DNA from 3 places in the Streptomyces sp. CA-288835 genome. Region 2 is predicted to be linked to each of the others. Evidence: riboswitches for the same ligand, from Rfam matches in the RefSeq annotation. Region 2 holds a riboswitch; each other region holds the start of a gene.
The links. A riboswitch is a leader RNA that binds a small molecule or an ion and turns the genes downstream of it on or off. The one in region 2 is predicted to bind cyclic di-AMP.

Region 1 (4,949 bases), 4.6 Mb from region 2:
GCATCGAGCTCGCGGACGCCGAGGCGCTGGCCGCGGCTCCCGGACCGAAGTACTGGCCCTTCGAGTCCCCGCTCGACGGGCACGAGGAGTACCCGGTCGAGGGCGGCCCCCGCTTCGTACGGCCGGCGCTGTCCGTGCGGACGGACGAGCGGCGCGGCACGGAGTGGCGCTTTGAGGCGTACGAAGTGGATGAATCCGATGAATCGGACGGGGTCGAACTGCGGCTGCGGTTCTCCGACTCCGGGCTCGGCATCACGCTGCACTACCGGATGCGCCCCGCCAGCGACGTCGTCGAGCGCTGGGTGACCCTCGCCAACGAAGGGCCCGCCCTGGAGGTCCTGCGCGCCGACTCCGCGACCTGGACGCTGCCGGAGCGCGAGGGCTGGCGGCTGTCGCAGCTGCACGGGCGCTGGGCGGCCGAATCCCAGCTCGTACGAACAGACCTCACGTACGGCGAGAAGGTCATCGGCAGCCGGCGCGGTCACACCGGGCACCAGCATCTGCCGTGGGTCGCGCTGGACGTCGAGGGCGCGGCGACCGAGGAGCACGGCGAGGTGTACGGGTGCGCGCTCGCTTGGTCCGGCTCCTGGCGGATCGCCGTGGCCCAACTCCCGGACGCGCGCGTGCAGATCACCGGCGGCGCCGGGTACGACGAATCCGGCCTGGTGCGGCTGGAGCCGGGCGAGAGCTTTGTCACCCCGGTCTTCGCGGGGCTGTGGAGCGATGGCGGCTTCGGCGGGGCGAGCCGGGCCTGGCACGCGTACCAGCGGGCGTATGTGATCCCGGACGCGGACCAGGACCGGCCGGTGCTCTACAACTCCTGGGAGGCCACGGAGTTCGACATCTCCGAGGAACAGCAGCGGGCGCTCGCCCGGCGGGCCGCGGCGATGGGCGTGGAACTGTTCGTGGTCGACGACGGCTGGTTCGGGAAGCGGACCAGCGACCGGGCCGGGCTCGGGGACTGGACGCCCAACCCCGACCGCTTCCCGGCCGGGCTCAAGCCCCTCGCCGACGACGTGCACGCCCTGGGCATGCAGTTCGGGATCTGGGTCGAGCCGGAAATGGTCAATGCGGACAGTGAGTTGTATCGAGCGCATCCCGAATGGATTCAGTACCAACCAGGACGAAAGAAGACAGAGCTGCGTAATCAGCTCGTACTGAACGTCGCGCGCGAGGACGTCCAGGAGTACCTGTGGGAGCAGCTTCACGGGCTGCTCTCCAGTGCTCCGATCGACTACGTGAAGTGGGACTTCAACCGCTGCTTCACGGACGCCGGCTGGCCCGGGGAGGCGTACCCGCAGCGGCTGTGGGTCGACCATGTGCACGCCCTGTACGGCCTGTTGGACCGGCTGCGGGCCGCGCACCCCGGTGTCGCCTTCGAGTCCTGCTCCGGTGGTGGCGGCCGGATCGACCTCGGTGTCATGGCGCGTACGGACCAGGTGTGGACCTCGGACAACACCGACCCGCTCGACCGGCTCGCCATCCAGCACGGTTTCAGTCAGATCCACCCGGCGCGGGCCATGGCCGCCTGGGTCACCGACAGCCCCAACAAGCAGCTCAACGGGCGCGTGAGTTCGCTGCGCTTCCGCTTTGTGAGCTCCATGGCCGGAGTGCTCGGGGTCGGTGGTGACCTGACCGAGTGGAGTGACGAGGAACTCGCCGAGGCGCGGGACTGGGTGGCGCTCTACAAGGAGATCCGGCCCGTGGTGCAGCGTGGCGGCCTCTACCGACTGCGGGCACCGGAGGGCGGGCTGAGCGCCGTGCAGTACGTCCATGAGGACCAGGTCGTCGTCCTTGCCTGGCTCCAGGCTCAGCGTTACGGCGAGCCCGTGGCGCCCGTACGGCTGCGGGGGCTCGACCCGGTGGCGACGTACGAATGCCTCGAAACGGGCGAAGTGTACAAAGGTGCCGTGTTGTTGCATCACGGACTTCGGACCGGCCTGCGCGGGGACCTTGATGCGGCAGTTTTCCGTCTGCGTCGCATCTGAGAGTTGTGTCCGTATTGGAGTGCCTTCATTCCAACTCGCTCTGGAATGGGCACTCCTGAATCCGTGATGCGTGAGCAGCGTCATATTCGTGACGGTCCGCTGTCGCCATGTTCACGTAATTCAAGCGCGTTTACAGGGGATTTCAGCAAAGCCGGAGAGCGGTGATTCACGGAGCGTGACGGCGATTTCGGTCAAGGATCAAGAGAATGGGGCACATAGGCAACCCAAAGCTTGTCCCTGCGCGTCTTATTCGCTTACGTTCACGACCAATCCAGGCGGACGCCTAATCCTGCCGCCGCCTGGAATCCGCACACCGATCCGTACACGGCAGGAGCGGGGGACCCACAGGTACAACGCCTGATCCGGTCTCCGGAACAGGCTTGGGGTAAAGCTGCGCGAAAGCGCGGCCGGGCATCTCCAGCTCGCACCCGACAGCTCACCTCGCAGGCGCCGGAGAGGAATTCGCCATGCCCGCGAAGGGTAAGCACCGCCGCCCGAAGTCCGCGCGTTTCACCCGCTCGATCGCCGTTGCCTCAACAGGCGGCGCCGCTCTCGCACTTCCTTTGCTGGGAGCCGCCGGCGCACAGGCCGCGACTCCGCAGAGCGCGAACGCGTCTGTTTCCGACAAGGCCGAAACTGTTTCCCAGAAGGCCGTTGAGTCCGCTCCGGTCGCCGCTCAGAAGAAGGCCGCGACCAGGACGTACGAAGTAAAGACGGGCGATTCTCTCTCGAAGATCGCCAACGCCCAGAATGTCAGCGGTGGCTGGAAGAAGCTCTACGCCGACAACCGCCAGGTCGTCGGCAGTGACCCCGGGCTCATCCACCCGGGCCAGAAGCTGACGATCGGCAAGAAGGCCGCCGCGCCTTCCGGCGCCAACGAGGCCAAGGCTCCCCAGGCGGCCGCGGCCCCCAAGACGGCCGCGGCCCCCCAGGCACCCGCGAAGAAGGCCGAGCCCGCCAAGGCCGCCGAGGCGCCCAGCAGTTCGAGTGGCTTCACCATGCCGGTCGACGGCGCGACCGTCAGCACGCCGTACCGGATGTCGGGCGGCATGTGGTCCAGCGGCTACCACACCGGCGTCGACTTCGCCGCCGCGACCGGCACGTCGCTCAAGGCTGTGGGTGCGGGCACTGTCGTCTCCGCCGGCTGGGGCGGCGCGTACGGCAACCAGGTCGTCATCCAGCTCAACGACGGCCACTACGCCCAGTACGCCCACCTTTCGTCCCTTTCCGTCTCACAGGGGCAGTCCGTGACCGCCGGTCAGCAGATCGGTCTCTCCGGCGCGACCGGCAACGTCACCGGCCCGCACCTGCACTTCGAGATCCGCACCACGCCGGACTACGGCTCGGACGTGGACCCGATGGCGTTCCTGCGCTCGCACGGCGTCTCCGCCTGACGCCACCTGAGCGCCGCCGCGGGCGGATCGCGTCTCCCTCTCACGCCGAAGGCCGGACCCCTGATCCCCGGGTCCGGCCTTCGGCTTGTTCGCGGGGTCGACAGAGGTGGCGGGCTGCCGTCAAGATCTCCGGGCAAGCGCTTTCTGTCCCGCCCTGACGCCAGCCGAGGAGACGCTCCATGACGACCCGCAGAGCCTTCGGAGCCCTGGCGGCCGGTGCCGCCCTCGCGGCCGTGGCCCCCGCGCACACAGCGAGTGCGCATGCCTCGAGCGCGTCGGCGGGCCACCGCCGGGGACGGCTCATCGCCCGCGACGACTTCCGGCACGGACTGGGGCAGTGGGCAACGGAGTTGCAGGAGGGCGGCAGGGTCACCGCGTCCGGCGGGGTCATGGAGATCGAGGTGCCGAGCGGCGCCACGGTCTGGTTCAAGCGGAAGATCGCCGGGCCGTACGTCATCGAGTACACGGCCACACCGGTCTCCGCGGGCGGTGTCAACGACCGGGTGTCGGACCTCAACAACTTCTGGAACGCCGTCGACGTCCGCTCCCCGGACGACCTCTTCGCCACCCAACGCGGCGGCGCCCTCGACGAGTACGACTACCTCAAGACGTACTACTCGGGCTACGGCGCCAACTACAACTCGACCACGCGGCTGCGCCGTTACGTGGGCCAGGCGGGCGTCCGGCCGCTGATCTACGACTACACCGAGCCCTTGCTCGTGGCGAACCGGCCCCACCGCGTCCGGATCGTCTCGCACGGCTCGACCGTCCAGTGGTGGAACAACGGGCGGCTCGTCTTCGACTACGCCGACCCGGAGCCGTACACGAGCGGGCACTTCGCGTTCCGGACCGTATGGAGCCATTTCCGGATCACGGACTTCCGGGTGTGGGAGCTCTGTATTCCGAGTTGACCGGGACTTTACGCGTGGCTTATCTCACCGTCCGTCAACCCTTTCCTACGGTCGCGTAGCTCACATCGAAAGGTGAATCATGGCTCGATGTGGCAGACGATTCGAAGAATGACAGCAGATCAGTGATCGGGTCGTACGTGGCGGTGGGGGACAGTTTCACCGAGGGCGTCGGCGACCCCGGGCCCGACGGGGCGTTCGTCGGCTGGGCCGACCGGTTCGCGGTACTGCTCGCCGACCGGCGCGCTGAGGGCGACTTCGACTACACGAACCTTGCCGTGCGCGGGAAGTTGCTCGACCAGATCGTCGAGGACCAGCTTTCGCGGGCCATCGAGTTGGCGCCGGACCTCGTTTCCCTTTCCGCGGGTGGTAACGACATCCTTCGGCCGGGGACCGATCCCGACGAGGTCGCTGCTCGCTTTGAGGGTGCCGTTGCCGAACTCGCGTCGGCTGTCGGGACGGTGCTGGTGACAACCGGCTTCGATACTCGGGGTGTGCCGGTGCTCAGGCACTTGCGCGGCAAGATCGCTACGTATAACGGGCATGTGCGGGCGATTGCTGATCGGTACGGGTGTCCTGTGCTTGACCTTTGGTCGCTGAAGACCATTCAGGATCGGCGGGCCTGGGACGGTGATCGGCTGCATCTGTCGCCGGAGGGG
Region 2 (4,949 bases):
AGGATGAGCAGCACGGCGAGAGCGGCGAGTGCCGGTTTGCGCTCGCGAGGTGGCGTGGGAAGACGCTCACCCATGGCCGGCTGAGCCGGCGCCGCGGAACGGTTGTTACCCGCCCCCGTACGCTCTTGGATCTTCACGCAACCGCTCCCCGTACACCCAAGAAGGTTTCCGTCATTTGGGACACTCCATTCGGCATCGGACGTACCGCCCGACCTGGCCGAATAACCAGCGACTTGAGTGCTGGAATGAGTGTCAAGTCATCGCACCGTATCAGGGGCGCATAAGCCCCTCAAGGCGCGCCAACGATCGCGAACCTCACAGGACTCGACGTTATCCACGCGCAACGAAGGCCGGTTGGTTCCCCGTTGAGTACGGGCCTTGCTGAGCAGGTTTCGCTGTGCGAGCGCGAACGGCGTGACGCCCGCGAGACACGTGATCGCCATGCGGAGGCCACCGTTCCTGCACGAATTACTCACGCGTTAAGGAGCGGGCGGTGTGGGCCGGGGGATGACCTTCCAGGTCGGAGGGCGCCCCGCGACCGCACGCTCGCGCCTCCGGTGACGGTGAGTGTTCAGCCTTGTTGACAGTGTGAGGGGCGGTACCCCAGGATCTGTTGATCGCGTTTCCGCTGGGAGTTCGAGCGGGTCCGCGCACGGGGAACGTCGTCTGCCCGACGAGCAGTTGGGCCTTTCCTGGTGCAACTCCGGTGGCTTGCAGCCCCGTAGAGCACCGGCATCGCAATCGGCACCTCCGACCGCGTAGCGCTGTGTGGCTGTGCCGCGGCTGTGGCTGTCGCTGTGGCTGTTCCGCGTTGTGGCCATGCCGCTGTGGTGCCGTGCCGTTGTGGCGCCGCGCCGCCGTGCTGCCTGCGCGAGTAGATCCCCCCACAATCACAACACCCACAAGGAGCTTGTCTTGCTGCACCAGAAAACCGCCCTGCGCGTCGCCGCGCCCGTCGCCGTTCTCGCGCTCGCGCTGACGGCGTGCGGCGGCGGGGAGGACAAGGCCGACGCGAAGAAGCCCGCCGGCAAGGCGAAGGCGGCGGCGACTCCGGCCGAGGCGGCCTCCGGTGGCGAGATGGCCACGGGCGAGAGCGCCGAGGGCAAGGTCGAGGAAGAGGACGGCAAGGTCACGTACGACATCACCGCCATGAAGGTGGACGTCGGCACCGAGGCCGAGGCTCAGGAACTGGTGCAGGACAAGGCGGAGGCCAAGGGCATGGTGCTCGCGGTCGCGCACCTCAAGTTCACGCACAAGGGCGGCCCGGCCCTGACGTCCGACTCCGACGCGGCCGACGGCACCAGCATCTGGGCGGACGGCAAGCGGGGCACCCTGCTCATCGGCGCCGCCGACGACGCGCCCGGCTGCGAGGACCCGTACGACGTCGAGAGCTGGAAGACGGGCGAGAGCCACACCTTCTGCGACTCGTACCTGATCCCGGCGAACGCCAAGGAGATGGAGGTCCGCTGGGCGGAGGAGGACGGGGAGCCGTTCATCTGGAAGTTCCCCGGCCAGTAGGGCAGTTGCTTCCACCGGCAGCCATCGATAAGGAAAGGAAGAGGAATGAAGAGATCCGCTGCCCTGACCGCCGGCGCCCTCTCCATAGCCGTACTCACCGGCCTGACCGCCTGCGGAGGCGGTGACTCGGAGACGGACGCGGCGGCGGACAAGCCCAAACCTGAGGCCTCGGCCACCCCTTCGAAGGGGCCGAACCCGGCTGATCGCCTGGCGAAGCTCATGGTCACCCAGGCCGAGATAGGCGGTGACTACGAAGTCGCGAAGGCAGACCTGGACCCGGAGTACGCCTTCGCCAAGTCTCAGGACGAGGTCACCCTCGACAAAGAGGTCTGCGCCCCACTGGCGTACGCGATGAACCAGCTCCCGCTGGGCGAACCGCAGGCCTTCCTCACCCATTTCGCGTCGATCAACCCGCTCACCAAACCGTCCAACTACATAACGCTCAACGCCTACGAGGAGGAGGGCAAGGCGGAGTCCGCCATGGCCGGCCTCTCCAAGGCGGTGGACTCCTGCGGCGCCGGCTTCACGGCCAAGGCGAACGGCAACAGCGGCAAGCACGACACCGTCACCGCGGAGAAGACCGATGCGGCAGGCGACGAATCCCTCGCCTTCAAGTCCACGATGACGTTCAGGGGGGTCACGCATACGGTGCACGGCGCGGCCGTACGCAGCGCCGACGTCGTCGCCGTCTACTTCTCAGTGAACGGCTCGGCCATCTCCAAGGGCTACCCCAGCGACACGAAGATCCCGGCGATGATCCTGAAGAAGCAGAACGCGAAGCTCGGTTGACGGGTGTGCGTCGGCCCGGGTACCTGGTACCCGGGCCGGTGTTCTGCTCAGGCCCGATACGGGCCCCGATCCCTCTTGATAAGGGCCGTTCTTAATAAGGGCCGTTGACGTTGTCGATCGAGCCGTATCGGTCGGCGGCGTAGTTGCAGGCGGCCACGATGTTGGCGACCGGGTCGAAGGGGTCCGTCGACGTGCCGGGCACGTGGTAGGCGCTGAAGGTCGGGTCGATGGTCTGCAGGAGGCCCTTGGACGGGGTGCCGGCCGCGGCGTTGGAGTCCCAGTTGTTGATGGCCTGCGGATTCCCGGACGACTCGCGCATGACGTTGCGGTGGATGCCGTCGTACGAGCCCGGAATCCCGTGCTGGGCCATGATGTCCAGGGCTTCCTTGATCCAGCCGTCGAGGTCGTTCGAGTACGTCTTCGCGGCGGCTTGCGTGGCAGCGGCGGGCGCCGCGGACTTGGCGGCCGCCGGGCTCGCGGCCGCCTTCTTCGTACCGACCGTCAGCGTGAGACCCGGCTTGATCATCGACGGGTTGTTCCCGATGACCGCACGGTTGGCCTTGTACAGCCCCTGCCAACCGCCGCTCGTGCCATGCTTCTTGGCGATCTTGGTCAAGGTGTCGCCCTTGGCCACCTTGTGCGTGACGAGCTCTACCTGCGGAGCGGCGGCTTGCGCGACCTGCGTGACCTGCCCCGACGGCTGGGCGGCGTGGGCACCGCTCACCGCCACGAACGGGAGCGCGAGCGCGACGCCACCCGTTCCTACGGGGACGAAGGCGCGGGCGATGCGGCTGACTCTCGTACGGCGGTGCTTACCTCGTGCGGGCATGACGAATTCCTCTCCGGCGCCTGCGAGGTGAGCTGTCGGGTTCGGGCGGGAGCTGCCCGGCCGCGCGGGGAGCGCGACTTCACCCCAAGCCGTTCCGGTTGCCCGGATCGGCGACTTACCTGGGTCCCCCGCTCCTGCCGTAGCGCGTGGACGAATGGGGTTCCGGAGCGGCGGCAGGATTAGGCGTTCCGTCCGGATCGAGACGTGAACGTATGCGAGAGCACACACCCGAAACAAGCCTCGAAATCCCGGTGCGCCCCTTATGAACTCGCTAAAACGAGGGGCAAATCGCCCGATTATTCCGGAACGCGACTCTCAACTTACGTTCTGCAAAGCAGAAGTTGTCGAGGTGCGCCTTCAACGCCCATTCCATCCGCACGTGACCCATTTCACGCGATCAAGTACCACTAAGACTGAACAAAGCGGCAATGTAGGCAACTCGGGCATTGCGCGTTCCTGGGGGCGGTCCGGGGCGGGGCTTGCAGAACCCCTTGCCGGTCGGCCCCTAGGCACGTTGACAGGCGACTGCCGCCATGCTGCGATGAGGCGCTTCCCAGCCGGACCTGCGGACCTGCGCCGCGTCGCATGCCGCTCAGGCACCGGATCGACGGCCACCTGACCGGGCGACGCCCGAAAGCAGAGCGAGGACCCATGCCGCAGCGCGCCGCGACCATCGTCGGCGGCGGAATCGGCGGCCTCGCGGCGGCCATCGCCCTGCACCGCCGGGGCTGGCGCGTCGAAGTCCTGGAACGTGCCCCGGAGTTCACCGAGATCGGCGCCGGCATCTCGCTGTGGCCGAACGCGCTGCACGCGCTTGAGGTGCTCGGCCTGGCCGACGACGTACGGGCACTCGGCGCCGTCGAGGCCGCAGGTGGCGTACGGGACCGCCGGGGCCGCTGGCTGTCCCGTACGGACAACGCGGAGCTGGCGCGCCGCTTCGGCCAACCCCTCGTGGTCCTGCACCGCGCGGACCTGTTGCGGGTGCTCACCGAGGCACTGCCCGCCGACAGCCTGCGGTCGAGCAGCGAGGTGTCCGCGGTCCGCGACGACGGCCACGGTCTGGTCGTCGATCACCGCGGGGGCACAGGGGGCGGGTCCCGGCCCGACGTCGTGGTCGGCGCCGACGGGCTGCGCAGTGCGGTCCGCCGCACCTTGTGGCCTCACGCGGCCGGCCCCAGGTACGCCGGTTACCCGGCCTGGCGCATGGTCACCGAGCCCTTCGCCGAGCCGCCCTCCGAGGGCGCGGCGATCTGGGGCCGTGGAGAGAGGTTCGGCTACACGGCGCTGCCGGGCGGGCGGATGTACTGCTTCGCGACGGCGTCGCTGCCGGAGGGAGCGGCCTCCGGCTCGTCCTCGCCCTCGCTCTCGTCCTCGTCCGAGCACGCCGAACTGCTGCGCCGGTTCGGGTCGTGGCCAGATCCCGTGCCCGCCCTGCTGGCCGCCGTCCCCACGGAGGCGGTGCTCCGGCACGACCTGTACGAGCTTCCGCCGCTGCCCACCTTCGTACGCGGCCGGGTCGCGCTGCTGGGCGACGCGGCCCATGCCATGACCCCCAACCTGGGCCAGGGCGCATGCCAGGCGCTGGAGGATGCGGTCACCCTCGCCCACTGCCTCGACGGCACCCCGGACGTTGGCGCCGCACTCCGCTCGTACGACCTGCTGCGCCGCCCGCGAACCCAGGCAATCACGCGCCGCTCCGCCCGCCTCGGCGCAGTCGGCCAGTTGGCGTGGCCGCCCGCGGTGCTGCTGCGCGACACGGCCGCCCGGCTGACGCCGACGCGGGCGACGCTGCGTTCGATGACGCCGGTGCTCG
Region 3 (4,949 bases), 3.4 Mb from region 2:
CACTCCCCCGGGCGCGCGGCCCGCCCCGATGACGGCGACCGAACCGGGCGCGAGGAGCCGCGCCACGGACCGCGCCTCGGCCCGCTGCTCCCGGGCCCACTGCACCGCGCGTGAGCGGTCGGTGGGTTCCAGGTCGAACTCCAGGCGTACGACGCCGTCTTCGAAGCTGCGCTGCTGCTGGTAGCCGGCGTCCGTGAACACCTTGATCATCTTGCTGTTGGCGGGCAGCACCTCGGCGGCGAACCGGCGGATGCCGCGCTCCCTGGCCACCGCGGCGATGTGCTCCAGCAGCGCTGAGGCCACACCGCGGCCCTGGTGGGCGTCCTGCACGAGGAAGGCGACCTCGGCCTCGTCGGCGGGAGACGAGGCGGGCAGCCCCTCGGCGTCGATGCGGTCGTAGCGTACGGTGGCGATGAACTCGCCGCCGACCGTGGCCGCGAGTCCCACCCGGTCCACAAAGTCGTGGTGCGTGAAGCGGTGGACATCCTTGGCGGACAGGCGCGGGTACGGCGCGAAGAAGCGGTAGTACTTCGACTCGTCGGACACCTGCTCGTAGAAGCTGACCAGGCGGTCGGCGTCGTCGGCCGTGATCGGCCGGATGCGCGCGGTGCCGCCGTCGCGCAGCACGACGTCGGCCTCCCAGTGGGCGGGATACTCGTGCCGATCCGACGAGGTCTGCATGGGCCCCAGAGTACGGCTCGTGTCCGACAATGGCGCGAGGCAGTCCGGGGCCCGACTCGGGCCCCCGCATGGGCTCGTGGCCTCTGCCGGGCCGGCGCCCGCCGGGGGGCGCTTCACGTATGGAATAGTGGTCTAGACAACCTGAGCACACCTGAGCACACCTGAAGGGCAGCATCACATGGCTGAGCGCCGCGTCAACGTCGGCTGGGCCGAGGGCCTCCACGCCCGCCCCGCCTCCATCTTCGTCCGCGCGGCCACGGCCGCCGGCGTCCCTGTGACGATCTCCAAGGCGGACGGCAACCCCGTCAACGCCGCGTCCATGCTCGCGGTGCTCGGCCTGGGCGCCAAGGGCGGCGAGGAGATCGTCCTGGCCTCCGACGCCGAGGGCGCGGACGCCGCGCTCGACCGCTTGGCCAAGCTGGTTTCGGAAGGGCTCGAAGAGCTGCCCGAAACTGTGTGACTCAAGGGTCGCGTTCAAAAGACGCCGTCCCGCACGCGCACCAAAAGGGCTCGCCCGAAATACCGGGCGGGCCCTTTGCAATTCCAGGTTGCGGGCAGCAGAAATAATCCCCCGCGAATTACTCCCCCTTTGTATACGGCGCCACTGTTAATGCCGCAGGCTCGCCGTGTTTACGGGGTGTTGCGAAGTCCTCACACGCTCCACGCGATCACCGTGCCCGGGAAAGCGCAGCCGGTGCGCGGCCGTCGCCCGCTCGGTGTGCAAGGCCGTGATCGCCCGGGCCCGCTCGCTGTCGCCGCGCGCGACGGCGTCCACGATGCCGCCGTGCTCCGACCAGGACTCGGCGGGATGGGCCGGCGCCTCGACCGCGTACATCCAGGCGATCTTGTGCCGCAGCTGGGTGAGCATCGAGGTCAGCGCGGGGCTGCCGGAGGCCTGTGCGAGCGTCTCGTGGAACCAGCCGCCCAGCGAGCGCAGATCCTCGCCCTGGCCCTTCCTGGCCCGCTCCTGGCCCAGCCTGACGAGGCCTCGCAGCACCTTGAGGTGCGCCTCCGTACGCCGCTGTGCGGCGCGCGCGGCGCCCAGCGGCTCCAGGAGCATGCGCATCTCCAGCAGGTCCGCGGCCTCCTGCTCGGTGGGTTCCGCGACGCACGCGCCCGCATGCCTGCGGGTGACGACGAAGCCCTCTGCCTCCAGCGTGCGCAGCGCCTCCCGCACGGGGACCCGCGAGACGCCGTAGCGACGCGCGAGGAGTTCCTCGGTGAGCCGGCTGCCGCGTTCGTAGACACCCGCCACGATGTCGTCACGGATCGCCGTGCATACCGAGTGCGCGGGAATACGCATGACCGGACCTCCGCCTTAATCCCCGCGAAACGCGGTCGATTGACGCTCGTTCGGTGACTCTATTGCAGAGTGCGGGAAATTCCGATGGCGGGCCGGAATCCATGGCGTTTTTTTGGACACATAGTCGCGCAGAACAGGCAGACGTCCGGTCAAGACGCACGAAAGCCCCGGCTCGGCGAGCCGGGGCCCTCGGGAAGGGTGCGGTGAGTCGTCAGAGGTTCACGCCGTGCGAGCGGAGGTAGGCGACGGGGTCCATGTCCGAGCCGTACTCCTGGGACGTACGCGCCTCGAAGTGCAGGTGCGCTCCGGTGACGTTGCCGGTCGCCCCGGAGAGGCCTATCTGCTGGCCCGGGGTGACGCTCTGGCCGACGGAGACGGAGAGGGACGACATGTGGGCGTACTGCGTGTACGTCCCGTCGTTCATCTTGATGACGACCTGGTTGCCGTACGAGCCCTCGAAGCCGGCCTCGACGACGGTGCCGGCGCCCACGGAGCGGACGGTCGTGCCGCTGGCGGCGTGGAAGTCGACGCCGGTGTGGCTGCCCGACGACCAGACGGAGCCGCCGGCCTTGTAGCCGGTCGAGACGTACGAGTCGCTGATCGGCGAGACGAAGGAGTTGAGCAGGCGCTTGCGCTCGGCCTCACGGGCGGCGCGCTCCTCGGCCGCACGCTCCGCCTTGGCCTTCGCCTCGGCGCGGGCCTTCTGCTCGGCGGCCCGCTTCTTGGCGGCCTCTTCCGCTGCCTGACGGGCGGCGGCCTCCTCGGCGGCCTGCCGTTGGGCGTGGGCCTGGGCGTCGATCTGGTCGGCGACCGAGTCGCCCATGGTGACGGCCTGGGTCAGCCCTGTCTGCTTGGCAGTGGACGGGCCGGCGAACGCCGGGGCGGCCAGAGTGCCGATGACACCGGTGGTGGCGAGTGTCGCTACGCCAACGGTCCTCGAGGACGTGCGCTTCGTACGGCTCGGGCGACGGTGCTTCCCGGTGGCGCGGGTGAACGCCATGAAGTGGCTTGTCCTTTCCTTCCTTCTCGCCTACCGGGTTAGCTGACGGGTTCGGAGCAGGAAGGTCTCCTACGGGCCCCCTCCTGGAGGGCGCCCGATTCACCCCAGGGACTGCGATGGGTCCCCGGCTCCCCTGGCTCGCGCCGTACGGGGACTCGGCGATGACTGTCCGGTGCCGCGGGTGCGGCGCAGTGCCTGACGGACAGCCGGACTGACGCTAAGCGGGTCATCTCTCAAATAACAAACGGATGACGGCTTTTGTAGCGCACGCCACAGGCCAGACACACAACCTCCATACCAACTCGCAACCAATCCAATCAATTTGGACAAAGAGGGACCCTGGAGGCTCATCAGCCTCCAGGGTCCCTGGGATGTGCGGCGGCTCTACTCGGCCGGGACCACGCTCACTTCACCGATTCCGAGGGCCTTGACGGGCTCCTCGATCTGGGCGGCGTCCCCGACGAGGACGGTCACCAGACGGTCCACCGGGAAGGCGCTCACGGCGGCCGCGGTGGCCTCCACGGTGCCCGTCGCGGCGAGTTGGCGGTACAGGGTCGCCTGGAAGTCGTCCGGCAGGTGCTGCTCGACCTGGTCGGCGAGCGTGCCGGCGACGGCGGCCGCGGTCTCGTACTTGAGCGGCGCCACACCCACCAGGTTCTGTACGGCGATATCGCGCTCGGCGTCCGTCAGACCCTCGGCCGCGAGCGTACGCAGCACCTTCCAGAGGTCGTCCAGCGCCGGGCCGGTGTTCGGGGTGTCCACCGAGCCGCTGATGGCGAGCATCGCGACGCCCGTACCGTCCGGGGCGGAGCGCAGCACCTGGCCGAACGCCCGCACACCGTAGGTGTAGCCCTTTTCCTCGCGCAGGACGCGGTCGAGACGCGAGGTGAGGGTGCCGCCGAGGCAGTACGTGCCGAGCACCTGGGCGGGCCACACACGGTCGTGCCGGTCGGCGCCGACGCGGCCGATGAGCAGCTGCGTCTGCACGGCTCCTGGGCGGTCGACGATGACCACGCGGCCGGTGTCGTCGGCGGTCACCGGAGGCACGGGACGCGCTTCGGCCGGCGAGCCGGTCCAGGCGCCGAGCGTGTCACCGAGCAGTCCGTCGAGGTCGACACCGGTGAGGTCGCCCACGACGACCGCGGTGGCCGTGGCGGGGCGTACATGCTTCTCGTAGAAGGCGCGTACCGCCGCCGAGTCGATGGCCGCGACCGTCTCCTCGGTGCCCTGGCGCGGGCGCGACATGCGCGAGGTCGCCGGGAAGAGCTGCTTGGAGAGCTCCTTGGCGGCGCGGCGGGCCGGGTTGGCGGTCTCGTGCGGGATCTCGTCGAGCCGGTTGCGGACGAGCCGTTCGACCTCGCTGTCCTCGAAAGCGGGCGCCCTGAGGGCGTCGGCGAGCAGACCGAGCGCCTTCGGGAGCCGCGATACCGGGACCTCGAGGCTCAGCCGTACGCCCGGGTGGTCGGCGTGCGAGTCCAACGTGGCGCCGCAGCGCTCCAGTTCGGCGGCGAACTCCTCGGCTGAGTGCTTGTCGGTGCCTTCGGAGAACGCACGCGCCATGATCGTGGCGACACCGTCCAGGCCCTGCGGCTCGGCCTCCAGCGGTGCGTTCAGGAGGATTTCCACGGCGACGACCTGCTGGCCGGGGCGGTGGCAGCGCAGCACCGTCAGGCCGTTGTCGAGCGCACCGCGCTCGGGCGCCGGGAAGGCCCAGGGCTTGGCCTCGCCGGCCTGGGGCTGGGGATGGAAGTCGATGGTCACGGTGGCCTCGGTCACTGGGCGCTCTCCTCGTCGGTGGCGGTCTCCTCGTCGGTGGCGATCGGCTCGTACACGAGCACCGCGCGGTTGTCGGGGCGCAGTCGGGCCTTGGCGGCCTCCTGGACCTCCTCGGCCGTGACGTCGAGCACGCGCTGTACGGCGGTCAGGGCGAGCTGCGGGTCGCCGAACAGCACGGCGTACCGGCAG

Region 1: linked by a shared signal. The riboswitch ahead of ACQEVY_RS06905 (M23 family metallopeptidase) and the one ahead of ACQEVY_RS27660 (transglycosylase SLT domain-containing protein) in region 2 are both predicted to bind cyclic di-AMP.
Region 3: linked by a shared signal. The riboswitch ahead of ACQEVY_RS12120 (M23 family metallopeptidase) and the one ahead of ACQEVY_RS27660 (transglycosylase SLT domain-containing protein) in region 2 are both predicted to bind cyclic di-AMP.

The regions. Positions count from the first base shown of each region.
Region 1 covers NZ_JBNJMW010000001.1:1,503,500-1,508,448, reverse strand. Annotated here, with positions in the region: gene ACQEVY_RS06910 (alpha-galactosidase) at 1-1,988, shown strand, start outside; cyclic di-AMP (ydaO/yuaA leader) riboswitch at 2,290-2,453, shown strand; gene ACQEVY_RS06905 (M23 family metallopeptidase) at 2,456-3,382, shown strand; gene ACQEVY_RS06900 (DUF6250 domain-containing protein) at 3,562-4,293, shown strand; gene ACQEVY_RS06895 (SGNH/GDSL hydrolase family protein) at 4,416-4,949, shown strand, end outside.
Region 2 covers NZ_JBNJMW010000001.1:6,062,604-6,067,552, reverse strand. Annotated here, with positions in the region: gene ACQEVY_RS27675 (hypothetical protein) at 1-137, opposite strand, end outside; gene ACQEVY_RS27670 (hypothetical protein) at 916-1,518, shown strand; gene ACQEVY_RS27665 (hypothetical protein) at 1,564-2,307, shown strand; gene ACQEVY_RS27660 (transglycosylase SLT domain-containing protein) at 2,399-3,136, opposite strand; cyclic di-AMP (ydaO/yuaA leader) riboswitch at 3,141-3,291, opposite strand; gene ACQEVY_RS27655 (FAD-dependent monooxygenase) at 3,788-4,949, shown strand, end outside.
Region 3 covers NZ_JBNJMW010000001.1:2,671,747-2,676,695, forward strand. Annotated here, with positions in the region: gene ACQEVY_RS12105 (GNAT family N-acetyltransferase) at 1-681, opposite strand, end outside; gene ACQEVY_RS12110 (HPr family phosphocarrier protein) at 860-1,141, shown strand; gene ACQEVY_RS12115 (GntR family transcriptional regulator) at 1,289-1,984, opposite strand; gene ACQEVY_RS12120 (M23 family metallopeptidase) at 2,196-2,984, opposite strand; cyclic di-AMP (ydaO/yuaA leader) riboswitch at 2,998-3,155, opposite strand; gene ACQEVY_RS12125 (M16 family metallopeptidase) at 3,369-4,760, opposite strand; gene ACQEVY_RS12130 (M16 family metallopeptidase) at 4,757-4,949, opposite strand, start outside.